Regions from separate parts of the Kitasatospora sp. NPDC093550 genome, predicted to be linked through region 1. Evidence: riboswitches for the same ligand, from Rfam matches in the RefSeq annotation. Region 1 holds a riboswitch; the other holds the start of a gene.
What was found. A riboswitch is a leader RNA that binds a small molecule or an ion and turns the genes downstream of it on or off. The one in region 1 is predicted to bind cobalamin.
Positions count from the first base shown of each region.

Region 2: it holds a riboswitch for cobalamin, as region 1 does, so the genes downstream of both, ACIRD3_RS17175 (HoxN/HupN/NixA family nickel/cobalt transporter) here and ACIRD3_RS21225 (cobalamin biosynthesis protein) in region 1, are expected to answer to the same signal.

Region 1 is NZ_JBIWJF010000012.1:235,045-242,080, reverse strand. It holds gene ACIRD3_RS21245 (CDP-alcohol phosphatidyltransferase family protein) at 1-817, shown strand, start outside; gene ACIRD3_RS21240 (hypothetical protein) at 937-2,262, opposite strand; gene ACIRD3_RS21235 (alpha/beta hydrolase family protein) at 2,883-4,019, opposite strand; gene ACIRD3_RS21230 (helix-turn-helix domain-containing protein) at 4,254-4,949, opposite strand; cobalamin riboswitch at 5,156-5,290, shown strand; gene ACIRD3_RS21225 (cobalamin biosynthesis protein) at 5,398-6,420, shown strand; gene ACIRD3_RS21220 (cobyric acid synthase) at 6,417-7,036, shown strand, end outside.
Region 2 is NZ_JBIWJF010000009.1:207,021-214,056, forward strand. It holds gene ACIRD3_RS17160 (AAA family ATPase) at 1-1,802, shown strand, start outside; gene ACIRD3_RS17165 (hypothetical protein) at 1,819-3,510, opposite strand; gene ACIRD3_RS17170 (ArsR/SmtB family transcription factor) at 3,565-3,948, opposite strand; cobalamin riboswitch at 4,030-4,245, shown strand; gene ACIRD3_RS17175 (HoxN/HupN/NixA family nickel/cobalt transporter) at 4,277-5,392, shown strand; gene ACIRD3_RS17180 (type B 50S ribosomal protein L31) at 5,454-5,702, opposite strand; gene rpmG (50S ribosomal protein L33) at 5,779-5,943, opposite strand; gene rpmB (50S ribosomal protein L28) at 6,060-6,296, shown strand; gene rpsN (30S ribosomal protein S14) at 6,296-6,601, shown strand; gene ACIRD3_RS17200 (CobW family GTP-binding protein) at 6,598-7,036, shown strand, end outside.

The DNA.
Region 1 (7,036 bases):
CCGCCGCTGGGCGCGCGACCGCGAGCTGCGCGCCCCGCGCTCTCCTCAGCACCTGTCCACCGCCGACTTCCTGACCCTGGGGAACGCCGTCTGCGGCTTCCTGGCGATCTACTCGATCACCACCGGGGTCCTCGTCCCGCACATCACCAACCCGGACGCCGCTCCGGACCGGCACAGCGCCGCCACCGCGGTCACGCTGCTGCTGATCGGCTCGATGTGCGACCTCTTCGACGGCCTGGTGGCGCGCAAGCTGCGCTCCTCCGCCCTCGGAGCGGAACTGGACAACCTCGCGGACCTGATCAGCTTCGGCATCGCGCCGGCCTACTTCGTCGCGGTCTGGGGCATGGTCTCCCAGGGCTCCAACAGCAAGCTCTCGGCGCTCATCGCGCTGACCGTGCTGCTCGCGGTCGTCCTGCGGCTGGCCCGCTTCTCGGCCGTCAAGATGCGGCCCGGGGTGTTCCAGGGCATGCCCTGCCCGATGGGCGCGATGACGGTGATCGCCATCGTGCTGCTCGACCCGCCGTTCCTGCCCGGTCTGCTCGCCATCTTCGGCGCCGCGTACCTGATGGTCAGCCGGATCGAGTACCCGAAGCCGCAGGGGCTGCTGGCCACCGCCACGCTCTGCTGGATCGTGGTCTCCATCGGCTGCCTGGCCGCCTGGGCCACCGGCCTGCCGGGCGGTGACAAGCTGATGCACGTCGGCGCGTTCGCCCAGATCACGCTGGCCGCGATGGCACCGCTGCTGGTCATCCGCCGCAAGGTGGGGCAGAAGGTCGGCGACGTCCGCGCCCGGCGGGCGGAGTCGCGGCTCGGCTGAGCCCGCTCGACATGCGGAAGGGCCCGGAACCGATCGGTTCCGGGCCCTTCCGCATTGTCGCGAGGGAGCGTCGAGGTGGCGCGTCGCGGTGGCGCGTCGCGACGGGCGCTCCGCCGGGGCTACGCGCCGCCGGTGTGGACGCTGAAGGCCGAGCGGCGGGCCGCCCGGGCCACGCCCGGGTCCGGGTGCACGCCCGAGACCGCCGTCAGCACCGAGGCCGCCCGCGGGTGGCCGGACTGCCGGGCCCGGGCGAACAGCCGCACCGGGTCGCCCGCCGAGGCTCCCTCGACGTGGCCCACCAGCAGCTCGGTCTCACCGTGGTCGAGCACCGCGGCCGCCGTGTCCACCCAGAGCCAGGCCGCGTCCTCCGCGCCCAGCACGTCCGCCGGCGAGACCCCCTCGTCCGCGCGCTCCGCCAGCCACAGCAGCGCGTACGGGCGCAGCACCGGCTGGTCCACCGACGCCCGCACCGCCTGCTCGGCCGGCCCGCCGGCCACCCGCAGCGCCTCGAAGGCCAGCCCGCGCACCAGCGCGTCGTCGCCCTGCGCCGCCTCCAGCAGCTCGGCCACCGCCCGGTCCGCCGGACGGGCCGCGACCCAGGCGCGGTACTCGGCCCGGGCCGGGCCCGGCGAGTAGTCGGCACAGGCGTTCAGCAGCTCGAAGGCGCTCTGCTCGATGTGCCCGGCGGCGGTCTGCGCGACGGTGCAGATCTCCTCCAGCTTCGCCCGCACCGCCCAGTGGCCGAGCGGCGAGAGCTCGGCGGCGTCGTTCCTGCGCGTCAGGGCGCCGACGGCCGCCAGGCCGTCCAGCATCCAGTCCAGGACGGCGGCGACGTCCGAGGGCGCGGGCGGGGTGTCGATCTGCGGCTCCCGGCAGGTGCCGCGGACCGCGGACACCGCGGAGGCGGCGTGCGGCACCGGCGACAGGCCGGGGCCCCCGGCCCCGCCGCCGACCCGGCGCTCGTCCAGGCCGCGGCGCAGCAGCTCCAGCAGCTCGCTCTCGGCCACCGGTCCGTCCACCAGGTGCAGGAAGGAGAGCAGCTGCGGGGCCTGGTCCACGGCCTGTCCGGCCAGCAGCGCGAACACGCCGCGCAGCGCGGCGGGCGGCACCGGGGCGAGCAGGGTCCAGGCGTCGAACAGCGCCGACCAGCCGCGCACCACGGCCTCGTCGTCGTGCTCCCAGGCGTGCAGCCGCCAACCGGGGCCGGCCCCGGTGTCCCGGGCCTCCACCAGACCGACCAGGAGCGCCTGCCCCCAGGCCTTGGCGGCGGCGCCGACGGTCATGGCCAGCGCCCGGCCCGCCGCACGGGCGTCCTCCGGGAGCAGCTCGCCGCGCTTGTCGACCTCCTCCAGCTCCCCGGCCCAGCGGGCGATCCGGACGGCGTCCACCAGCATCCGGCGGGCCAGCGGAGCCAGCTCGGCCGGTGCCGGGAAGCCCTCGGGCACGGGAACCCGGCCCCGTCCGGGAGCCGGCGCGGGCCCCCGCCGCCGGGGTACGCCGTTACGGGGTACACCCGCCACGCCCGGCCTGCCACCGGCGGGCCGGTTGGCCGTACCTGGGAGACGGGTCACCGTCGCACCGGTACCGATCGTCGGCGGGAGCGGGGCATCACGGTCGCGCGGGTTCCGAGACGTCACGTCGAGCAGTCTTCCCCTTGTACCGGCCTTCTGTCACATCCGGTTGCCCGTACGACCGGGCGACCGGCTGCGGCACCTCCGCAAGATCGGGCAACAGTGGCAAACCGCCTGGCCGGAAACGTGTGGCCTGCCCATGCCAGGTGAGCCGGGACGGTTGCGGGGCCCGTTCGCGTGGTGACGGAGTGTAGCCAACGGCGTCGACGGCAGGGGTCACAATGTGCCCTTGACCGGACCGCCAGCCCCACGGACGCCATCGGCACCCTCGAGGAACGGTGGGGCTGTCCAGCCGGAATCCGGACGGATGGCGGGGCGGACCGGCCGATCTCGCGGCGCGGGAAGTCGGCGGGTCCGACTTCCGGTGCGGCTGGGACGCCTGCGGCGGGACCCCACCGGGGCGGCGCGCCGACGGTCCCGGGGCCCGGGCTCGCTCAGAGCAGGGGGGTGAGCCAGCGACGCAGGAGTTCGGTGTAGTGGTCCGGCGCGCTGTTCCAGAGGGTGGCGTGGTCGCCACCGGGGAAGGGCTGGAGGTTGACCACGTCGGGGCGGGCGGCGGCGAGGCGTCGGGCGCTGCGGAACGGGGAGATCCGGTCGTCCGGGCTGTGCAGCAGGAGGGTCGGCACCCGCAGGTCGGCGCCCTCGGCGATGCGGGAGAAGTCGGCCAGGTCGACGCCGGTGCGGCCCTGGGCGGCCAGGACGCCGAGTTCGGCGACGGCCCCGCGGAAGCCGTGCCGTTCGGCGTCGCGGCGGGCGGAGCCCGGCAGGTCGAGGACCGGCGAGTCGAGGATCAGGCCGCTGACGGCGTGCGACCAGGCGGAGCGGGCCGCCGTCTGCAGGACCATGGTGGCGCCCACCGACCAGCCGTACAGGATCACCCGGCTCGCCCCGTTGTCGAGCGCCAGCCGTACCGCCGCCTCGACGTCGCGCCACTCGGTCTCGCCGAAGTGGCTGTACCCGTCCGGGGAGGCGGGGGCGCCCTCGTCGCCGCGGTAGGTGACGGCGAGGACGGGCAGGGCCAGCCGGTCGAGCACCGGCAGGACCGGGAGGGTCTGCCCGCGGTCGGCCTCCGGGCCGTGGACCAGGATCACCCAGGTGCCGCGCTTGCCCTCCAGGTGCCAGGCGGGGAGGTCGCCGAGTTCGCCGTCGACGACGGTGTCCGTGTAGGCGAGGCCGAGCGCCCGGGTGGGGTCGCCGAGGTGGACGCGCGGGGTGAAGCGGACCTCGGTGCCGGGCGCGAGGGTGCCCTGGTCGGCGCGGACCAGCCGGCGCGTGACGCCCTGCTCGTCGCTGTGCAGGACCTCCTCGACCACCGCGTGGCCGTCGTCGCCCCACTCGACCGCCCAGCGCCCGGGGCGCAGGCTCCCGGGGCCGCGGGTGAAGGTGACCCGGCCCGCGCCGAGGCTCTTGACCAGGACCGGCCCGGACTCCTGGACGGCGGTGGGCGGACGCACCATCCGCTCGGAGGCCCGGCGGCCGATCACCAGGACGACGGCCCCGGTCCCGACGGCGGCGGCCGCCACGGCGGCGGCGGTTCCCCAGCGCATATCGATCCCCGCTCTGTTGGTCACGGACCGGACGGTGTTCGTGCACCAGTCCACCGGCGCCCCGCCCGCCCGGCCACCGGGCTGGGCCGTCCGGGGCACTCGTGGCGGGGCGGGGCGGGGTCGGGTCGAGAGCGGGCCGGATCGAGGGCGGGGTCGGGCCGGGGGCGGGGGGCTTCGCGGGGCGGGGGGCTTCGCGGGGCGGGGGGCTTCGCGGGGCGGGGGGCTTCGCGGGGCGGGGGGCTTCGCGGGGCGGGGCGGTCAGGGGGTCTCGGCGGCCGTCTCGATGCCGAGGAGGTGCCAGAAGCGGGGGACGAGGTCGTCGGTGGTGGGGGCCTGGGTGGCGCGGGTGCTGCTGCCCCAGTGGGTGGGGACGTGGTGTTCCTGGTGGAGGGTGGCGAGGACGGCGGAGAGCGCCTCGGTGGGGGCGGGGACGATCCGGGCGAGGGCGCGGAGCTGGGGCTGCCAGCGGCCGCCGACGCACTGGCGGAGCAGGCTTTCCAGGGCCTCCTCGTGACCGGTGGCCACGACGAGCTCGGGCAGGCTCAGACCGAGGACCTGGACGAGGGCGGCGGTCTGGTCCTCGTCGCCCTCCCACTGCCCGGTCAGTTCGGCCCGCTGGTAGGCGGCGAGGGTGGTGCCGGTGCGTTCGGCGACGGTGCTCTGCGGGAGTTCGCGGGCGACCCGGTGGTCGCGCAGCAGCACGGGGCGGGTGTCCATCAGCTGGACGGCGGGGCACCAGAGGGCGCGGGCGAGGGCGATGAACTCCGTTTCACCGGGGCGCAGCTGGCCGTTCTCCCAGGCGAGGACGTGGCCGGGCAGCAGCCGGACGCCGTGCGCGGCCATGCCCTCCGCGACCTGTTCGGGGGTCAGGCCGAGGCCTGACCGGTGGGAGCGGGCGGCTGCGGGCGAGAACGGCACCGGGGGCGGGGCGGCGGGGGACTTTCTGCGGCGCATGCCCCCGAACGTAGGCGCGGAGCGGGGCGCGCCCCCACCGACCGAACGCACGAAGCGGCCGGTACCGGGGCGGCGCTCCGCTGGGCGATCCCACAGGCTGTCAGGCGGTCCCGGGCCGCGGCCCCCGTGTGACCAACCCCTCCGTGACCTCGGTTGACTCCCGGTTCGGGCGCGTGATGGGATCCTGAGGCCAATCGGAGGCATGGAGAGGAAGCCGGTGCGAGTCCGGCGCGGTCCCGCCACTGTCACCGGGGAGCACGCTCGGAACTATCGCCACGGCGGGCCGTCGGAAGCCGCTGGAAGGCCCCGGGGGTGCGTCCGACCCGGAAGCCAGGAGACTCTCGCCCCCGTTACGTCGACCCAGGGCGCGGACCCTGAGTGAGGACACGCACGCGATGCAGGCTGCCCCGCCCGGCCGGACCCCGAGCTGCCTTCCGCCGTGCGGCCGATGACCGCCCGTGCGCTGACCCCGCGCCCCTCGATCCTTCCCCCGGCCCGCGCCTCGGCCCGTCCGCCGGCCCGCGCCGCCGCGTTCGCGCTGGGCGCCGTCGCGGGCTACGCCGCCGACGCCCGCTTCGCCGACCCGCGCCGGGGCCACCCGGTGGCGGTCTTCGGCGGCGCCGCGGCCCGGCTGGAGCGCCGGCTGTGGCGTGACCACCGGGCGGCCGGGGCCGGGTACACGGCGCTGTGCGTGGGCGCCGTCGCGGCGGGCGCGCTCGCCCTGGACCGTACGGTGGGCCGGCGCCCGCTGGGCCGGGCGGCGCTGGCCGCGGCCGCGACCTGGACGGTGCTCGGCGGCACCTCGCTGACCCGGGAGGCCCGCACCATCGGCCGCTCGCTGAAGGACGGCGACCTGGCCGCCGCCCGGGAGCGGCTGCCGCACCTGTGCGGACGGGACCCGAGCGCGCTGGACGAACAGCAGATCGCCCGCGCGGTGGTCGAGTCGGTCGCCGAGAACACCGCCGACGCCGTGGTGAACGCGCTGGTCTGGGGCACCCTGGCGGGCACGCCCGGTCTGCTGGCCTTCCGCGCCGTGAACACCCTGGACGCGATGGTGGGTCACCGCTCGCCGCGCCACGCCCGGTTCGGCTGGGCCTCGGCCCGGCTGGACGACGTGGCGGGCTGGCCGGGCGCCCGGCTGACCGCGCTGCTGACCGTCGCCGCCGCCCCGCACCCCCGTACGGCCTGGCGGGTCTGGCGGCGCGACGGCTCCGCGCACCCGAGCCCGAACGCGGGTCAGGCGGAGTCGGCGTTCGCCGGCGCGGTGGGCGTACGGCTGGGCGGCACGCTGCAGTACGGCACGAGGGTGGAGCACCGGCCGGTGCTGGGCGCGGAGCTGCGGCCGGTGACGGTCGACGACATCGAGCGGGCCTGCGCGCTCTCCCGGCGGGTGGGCGCGCTGGCACTGGGTACGACGGTCGCGGGGCATCTGGCGCTCAGGGCGTTCCGCACGAGGAGGGGTGGGGCATGAGCAACGCGCTGCTGGTCGCCGGGACGACCTCGGACGCGGGCAAGAGCGTGGTGACGGCGGGCATCTGCCGCTGGCTGGCCCGCCAGGGCGTGCGGGTCGCGCCGTTCAAGGCGCAGAACATGTCGCTGAACTCCTTCGTCACCGCCGACGGGGCCGAGATCGGCCGCGCCCAGGCGATGCAGGCGCAGGCCGCCCGGGTGGAGCCGGAGGCGGCGATGAACCCGGTGCTGCTGAAGCCCGGCGCGGACGGCCGCAGCCAGGTGGTGCTGCTGGGCAAGCCGGTCGCCGAGGTGGGCGCGCTGGACTACCGCGAGCGCAAGCCCGTCCTGCTGGAGCGCGCGCTGGAGTGCCTGGCCGATCTGCGCCGGCGCTACGAGGTGGTGGTCTGCGAGGGCGCCGGATCGCCCGCCGAGATCAACCTGCGGGACCGGGACATCGCCAACATGGGCCTGGCCACGGCCGCCGGGCTGCCGGTGGTGGTGGTCGGGGACATCGACCGGGGCGGCGTGTTCGCGGCGATGTACGGGACGCTGGCGCTGCTGTCGGCGGAGGACCAGCGGCACGTGGCGGGCTGGTTCGTCAACAAGTTCCGCGGCGACGCCCGGCTGCTCGCGCC
Region 2 (7,036 bases), on a different contig from region 1:
GTGAGCTCGGCGTGGTGGTGTTCACCGGCCTCGGTGGGGTGGGGAAGACCGAGCTGATCGCCAGGTTCACGGAGCAGCACCGGGCGCGCTTCCCGGACGGGGACCTCTACGCGGATCTCCAGGCCTACCGGCACCAGGGCGGGGTGGACCTGCCGGAGCTGCTGGCGGGCTTCCTGCGCGCGCTCGGCACCGAGCCCCCGGCGGTGGAGGCCGAGCGGTTCACCAGGTTCCGGACGGTCACCGCCGGGCGCCGGTGCCTGTTCTTCCTGGACAACGTCGAGCACGCCGCCGAGGTCCGGGCGCTGCTCCCCTCCGGGGGACTGGTGGTGGTCGCGAGCCGGCGAAGGCTGCCCGCCCTGCGGATGGACGGCGCCGAGGTGCGGCAGCTCGGGCCGCTGAGCCCGGAGTCCGGCGCCGAGCTGGTGCGGACCTGGCCGGGCTCCGAGCACGGCACCGAGGAGGAGCTCTCGGCGCTGGTCGAGCTGTGCGGTGGCCTTCCGCTCGCGCTGAGCGTGGTGGGCAGTCAGCTGCTGGACCACGAGAACCTGCCGATCGGTGAGGTGGTGGCCGAACTCCACGACCGGGAGGGACGGTTGGCCGTGCTGAACGATGAGGACGGTGACCTCGGCCCGAGCTACGACGCGGTGTACGACCGGCTGCCGGCGCCGGGCAAGGCGCTCTACCACCTGATCGGCGTGCACCCCGGCCCGTTCCTGTCGGTCGGACTCGCGCAGGCGGCGGGCATCGAGCGGGCCGCGCGGGTGCTGTCGGAGCTGCGCGCCACCCACCTGGTGGACGAGGTGGTGGACGACGACACGTCCGAGAAGCGTTTCCGCGCCCACGACGTGGTGCGGCTGCACGCCTACGGCCGGGTCCGGGAGCGGCCGGACCGGGTCGAACTGCTCGCCGGGGTGGTGGCGTACTTCCGGGGCAGGGCCTCGGTGGCGGACCGGGCGATGGGGCCCCGGCTGCGGTTGCAGGACCCGAGCGGCGACGGGCTGCCGGGATTCCCGTCCGGCGCGGCCGCGCTGGAGTGGCTGCACGCAGAACGGGCCAACCTGCGCGCGGTGGTGGAGGCGGCGGCCGAGCAGGGCTGGCACGGCGAGGTGTGGCGGCTGTGCGAGTCGCTCTGGCCGCTGTACCACGGTCGCAAGCTCTACCAGGACTGGATCGCCACCCACCGGCTCGGTGTCGAGTCGGCGCACTGGGACAACCAGCCGGATGCCGTGGTGCGGATGCGCAACCAGCTGGCCCGCGCGTACTACGAGCGCAAGGAGTACCCGCTCGCCGCCGAGCAGGTGGCGCTGGCGGCGGAGCAGCTGCCGCTGGTGACCAGGCGTCAGGTGGCGGGGGTGCTGCACGAGACGGACGGCCTGCTCTGTCTGGCCGACGGCCGTCCGGGCCGGGCGGTGGAGCGGTTCGCGCTGGCCCTGGAGGAGAACCGGGGCGACCCGCACGGCGAGATCGTGCAGAGCTACAACGTGGCGCAGGCACTGATCGCCGACGGTCGCCCGGACGAGGCGCTGACCGTGCTGGCCGGAGCCGCCGCGCAGGCCGGGGCCACCGGGGACGAGGACATGCTGATGAAACTGCCGCTGGTGACCGCCCGGGCCCACCGGGCGCTGGGACAGCTCCTTCCCGCGGTCGCGCACGCCGAGGACTGCGTCCGGAGGGCGAAGGCGCGGAGCCAGTACGCCAAGGAGGCCCAGGCGCACACCCTGCTGGTCGCCCTCGCCGCGGAACTGGACGACCCGGAGCTGGCCGAGCGGAGCCGGGCCCGGCTGCGGGAGCTGGCCGGCTAGGGCCGCACGACCCTCCCTAGGGACCGGTGGTGAAGGACACCCGGGTGCGGTGCCGGCCGGTGCGGACGGTGAGGCCGTGCTCGGGCAGGCCGGCCGGGTCGCCGCCGTCGGCGAGCCAGCAGGCGACGGCGGAGCCGAGCAGCAGCGGGTCGAGGCGGGGATCGGGGCGGCCGAAGCCCCGCTCGGCGCGGGCTTCCAGCAGCAGGCCGCCGTGCAGTCGGAGAAGGTGGAGGGCCGGGCCGAGGGCGGCCACCGCGACGGCGAGGCCGGGCAGTTCGCGGGTGGTGTCGGCGAGCCAGTCGACGGCGGGGCGTTCGGCGTGGGGCTCGGTGCGGGCGAGGACTTCGGCGGTGTACCGCAGGGCGTCGTCGGGGTGGTCGTCGGTGAGGGCGTGGAAGCCGCGCGGGCTGTGGTCGTGGCGGGGGACGGGGTAGCGGCGCAGGCTGACCTCGGTGGCGTCGCTCGTGCCCTCGACGTCGTACGCGGTGGGCCCGTCACTGTCCCCGTGGTCGGGCACGGGCTTGGGGTAGGGCGGCAGGACGGGTTCGCCGGCGGGTTCGTCGAGGCCGTCGAGGAAGGAGTAGAGCAACGGACGCAGCAGCCGCGCGGATTCGCCGCGGTGGGCGAGCGAGCGGTCGGTGATGTCGGTCAGGTCGGTCAGGTCGGCCTGGTCGGACGGGTCCCGGGCGAGGGCGCGTTCGAGTTGGGCGGCGAGGTCGCCGCCGGGGTCGAGCACGGGCGCGGCCTGGCCGAAGGCGTAGCCGGGGGACCTCGGGTCGAGCTCGGCGGCGCCGGTGGCGACGACCATCGTGGGGTGCTCCAGGGCGGCGCCGTAGACGGAGACCGAGCCGTGGTCGCCGATCATGACGTCGGCGGCGACGAGCGCGGCCTGCCAGCCCTGGTGGGGCGGGATGAGCCGCAGGCCCATCCGTCGGGCGTCGTCGAGCAGGGCCGCGGGGTCGTGCCGGCTCCAGATGTTGGGGTGCAGCACGACGGCCACGGTGTACTCGTCGGCGGGCAGTCGGCGGACCAGTCGCTGCGGCAGGTCGGGGTGGCGGCCGAATAACGAGTACTCGCTCCAGGTGGAGTCGACGACGACGAGCCGTCGGCCGTCGACGGCTCCGAGCGCGGCGCGGTAGGCGTCGCGGGAGCGCCGGCTGCGCAGCATCCGGTCGAAGCAGGGGTCGCCGACCACTCGGGCGACGTCCAGGGCCTCGGGGCAGGAGACCCGCAGGCGGTCCAGCTGCTCGGGGTGGGAGAGGCCGAGGACGTCGACGAACACCCGGCCGCGGTGGGTGAGTTCGTTGCGGGAGAGCCCGGCGGCGCTGACCGTGTCGCCGGTGGACTCGGTGACGAGCCGGTTGTAGCCGGCGCCGTGCGGGAGGACGACGAGTCGGGCGTCCAGGCGGTGCATGGAGGAGTGGACGGCGCAGGCGACGGCCAGGTCGAAGCGGTGCCGGACGGCTTCCTCCCAGTCCAGCAGGGTGAAGCCGGGCAGGCCGCGCAGGTAGTCGTCCAGGGCGCGGTCGGCGAAGGCGGAGCCGGGGTTGACGGTGAAGTAGCGGGCGATGCCGTCGGGGTTCAGCAGGGCGAGGACGTCCAGGACCCGGGTGGCGGAGGTGAGGGTGCGGGCGACCGCCAGCACGCGGGCCTTGACCGGCCGGGTGTTCCAGCGGTCGGCGGGCCAGGCGTGGGGGTGGGACGGCACGCCATGATCGTACTCATCCGGGTACCGGCCCGAGGGCTGTTCGCCGAGTGTCGGTCAGCCCGCCGCAGCGGTGGGCTCGTGGTGCTCGGCGGCGGCGCACTCGTCGAGGAGGGGGCGCATGGCCTCGTCCACGAGCCGGTAGCGCACCACCCGGCCGTCCTTGTCGCCGGTGACCACCCCGGCCGTGCGGAGCAGCCGCAGCGCCTGGGAGACGGCGGGGTCGCGCATACCGGTGGCCACCGCGAGGTCGGTGACGGCGAGCGGGCCGGCCCGGTGGAGGGCGAGCAGCAGGGAGAGCCGACCGGGGTCGGCGAGCAGGGAGAACCGCTCGGCCCAGGACCGGACGTGCGCGGTGTCGCCGATCGCGGCGATGGCCTCGCAGACCCGGTGCCCGTCGATGGTGCGGTGGCCCGCGCGGTCGGCCGGTACGAGATGCATGCGGACATTCTTGCAGGCGGGGGGCTGTGATCCTGGACACCTGCGCAGGTGCGCAGCCTTGCATGGGTCGGGACGGACCCCTACGGTGTAGCCCGCCGTGGTGTTCGGGAAGACCGGTGACGGACCCTCAGGGGTCCGGATTCCGGAGCGGCCCTCGCCACTGTGATCGGGCATTCCGCCGGCTACCCGGGGGAGTGGAGTCCGTACCCCTGACGCCACTGGCGCCTCGCGCGCTCGGGAAGGCGGGTACGGGTGTCCCCGTAAGCCAGGAGACCGGCCACGGCACTTCACGAAGTGATTCCACGAGGTGCTGGAGCGTGATCCGCAGATGACCCTGCCCGAAACCGCCGCCATCGACGCGAAGGCGGCGCCGTCGGTGCTGCCCGGCTTCAAGTGGAGGCGCGAGGACACCGTCCGAACGGCCGGGCTGATGGGGGTGATCCTGGCCATGCACGTGGTGGCCTTCGGGACGCTCGTCTTCCTGGTGGCGCCCGAACGGTACGCGGTGGGCACCCAGGTCTTCGGGGTGGGCCTGGGCATCACCGCGTACACCCTCGGCATGCGGCACGCCTTCGACGCCGACCACATCGCGGTGATCGACAACACCACCCGCAAGCTGATGGCGGACGGGAAGCGGCCGGTCTCGGTGGGCTTCTGGTTCGCCCTCGGGCACTCCTCGATGGTCGTCCTCATGGCGGCCCTGGTGGCGGGCGGCGCGCAGCTGGCGGACACGCTGATGGACGACGAGTCGACCACCCACAAGTGGCTCGGCCTGATCGGGACGACCACCTCCGGCGTGTTCCTCTACCTGATCGGCGCGCTCAACCTGGCGGCGCTGCTCGGCATCATCAAGGTGTTCCGGGCGATGCGGGCCGGGCAGTACGACGAGGCGCAGCTGGAGGCGCACCTCGACTCGCGCGGCTTCATGGCCCGGGTGCTGAACCGGGCGACCCGCTCGATCACCCGGCCCGGGCAGATGTTCCCGGTCGGCATGGTGCTGGGCCTGGGCTTCGACACCGCGACCGAGGTCACCCTGATGGTGATGGCCGGTTCGGGTGCGGCCTCCGGGCTGCCCTGGTACGCGATCGCCTGCCTGCCGCTGCTGTTCGCGGCCGGGATGAGCCTGTTCGACACCCTGGACGGGACGTTCATGAACTTCGCGTACCAGTGGGCCTTCTCCAACCCGGTGCGCAAGGTGTACTACAACCTGACCATCACCGGGCTGTCGATCGCGGTGGCCTTCATCATCGGCACCATCGAGCTGGTCGGGGTGCTGCACGAGAAGTTCGACCTGACCGACCCGGTGACCGGCTGGATCGCGGACATCTCGCTGGACAACGTCGGCTACGCGATCGCCGGGCTGTTCGTGGTGGTCTGGGCGCTGGCGATCGGGTACTGGAAGCTCGCCCGGGTCGAGAACCGCTGGGCTCCCCGGGAGCCGTGAGCCGCGCGCCCGGCCGCGCCGAACGGCGCCTCCCCACCCGGGGAGGCGCCGTTCGGCGTTCTCAGTGCTGGTCGCCGTAGCGCTGGCGGAAGCGCTCGACCCGGCCCGCGGTGTCGAGCACCCGGGACTGGCCGGTGTAGAAGGGGTGGCTCGCCGAGGAGATCTCGACGTCGATCACCGGGTAGGTGCGGCCGTCCTCCCACTCGACCGTGCGGTCACTGCCGACCGTCGACCGGGTGAGGAAGGCGAGGCCGCCGACCTTGTCGCGGAAGACGACGGGGCGGTAGGCGGGGTGGATTCCGGGCTTCATGGACGGGCTCCTCTCGGGGGCGGGGGGGTGGGGCCGGGGGTGCCGGCCGGTACCGGGTGCGGTCGGGGTGCGCCGCTCAGCGCTCCTCGCGGAAGTCGACGTGCCGGCCCGCGACCGGGTCGTACTTGCGCAGGACCATCCGGTCCGGGTCGTTGCGGCGGTTCTTGCGGGTCACGTACGTGAAGCCGGTGCCGGCGGTGGAGCGGAGCTTGATGACGGGGCGCAGTTCGCTGCGGGCCACGGGGTTCCTCCTGGGTCCTGGGGTGCCGGTTCGAGACCGTACCTGAAATGGAAGTCATTTTCATCTGGTGTAACGTGAGCCCGGTCCTGCCCATTCCCGGACGCCAGGGAGCACCCATGTCCGCCCACTGCCGGCTCACCGGCCGCCGGCCCGGCTTCGGCAACGCGATCTCGCACTCGCACCGCCGCACCGGCCGCCGCTTCGACCCCAACATCCAGCGCAAGCGCTACTGGCTGCCCGGCGAGGGCCGGTACGTCCGGCTCGTGCTGAGCGCCAAGGGCATCCGCACCATCGACCGGATCGGCATCGAGGCGGCCGTCGCCCGCATCCGGGCCCGCGGGGAGAAGGTCTGATGGCCAAGCAGAGCAAGATCGCCAAGAACGGGCAGCGGCGCGCGGTCGTCGCGCGCTACGCCGAGCGCCGGGCCGAACTGAAGCGGATCATCGCCCGCCCCGGCACCGGCCCCGCCGAGCGCGCCGCCGCGCAGGCCGAACTCGCCCGCCAGCCGCGCGACGCCAGCGCCACCCGGGTCCGCAACCGGGACGCCGTGGACGGCCGCCCCCGCGGCTATCTGCGCGCCTTCGGCCTCTCCCGGGTCAACCTGCGCGCGCACGCCCACGCGGGCCACCTGCCGGGCGTCCGCAAGGCGAGCTGGTGAGCGGCGTGGACGGCCTCCCGCAGCGGATCAAGCTGCCGGTGGTCGTCGTCGCCGGACTGCACGCCGACCCGCGCCGGGACGCCGTCGAGGAACTGGCCGCCGCCGCGGTGGACGCGGTGGTGCTGCGGCACGACCTGCGGGACGCCTCGCTCGGCCTCGTCCACCGCGAACTGCGGGACGCCGAAGGGCCGTTCGACGAGGACCGGGTGCCGCTGACCAACGACTGCCCGTGCTGCGCCCTGCGCGAGGACCTGCTTCCCCGGCTGCTGGAGATCGCCGACGAGGGCCGGTACGGGCTGGCGATCGTCGAACTCTGGGGCGGCAGCGATCCGCACCCGGCGGTCGAGGTGATCGCCGGCGGAGAATCGGACGGCCGGGACCTCGCGGACGCCGTCGAACTCGCGGGCGTGGTGACCGCCGTCGACCCGGACCGGC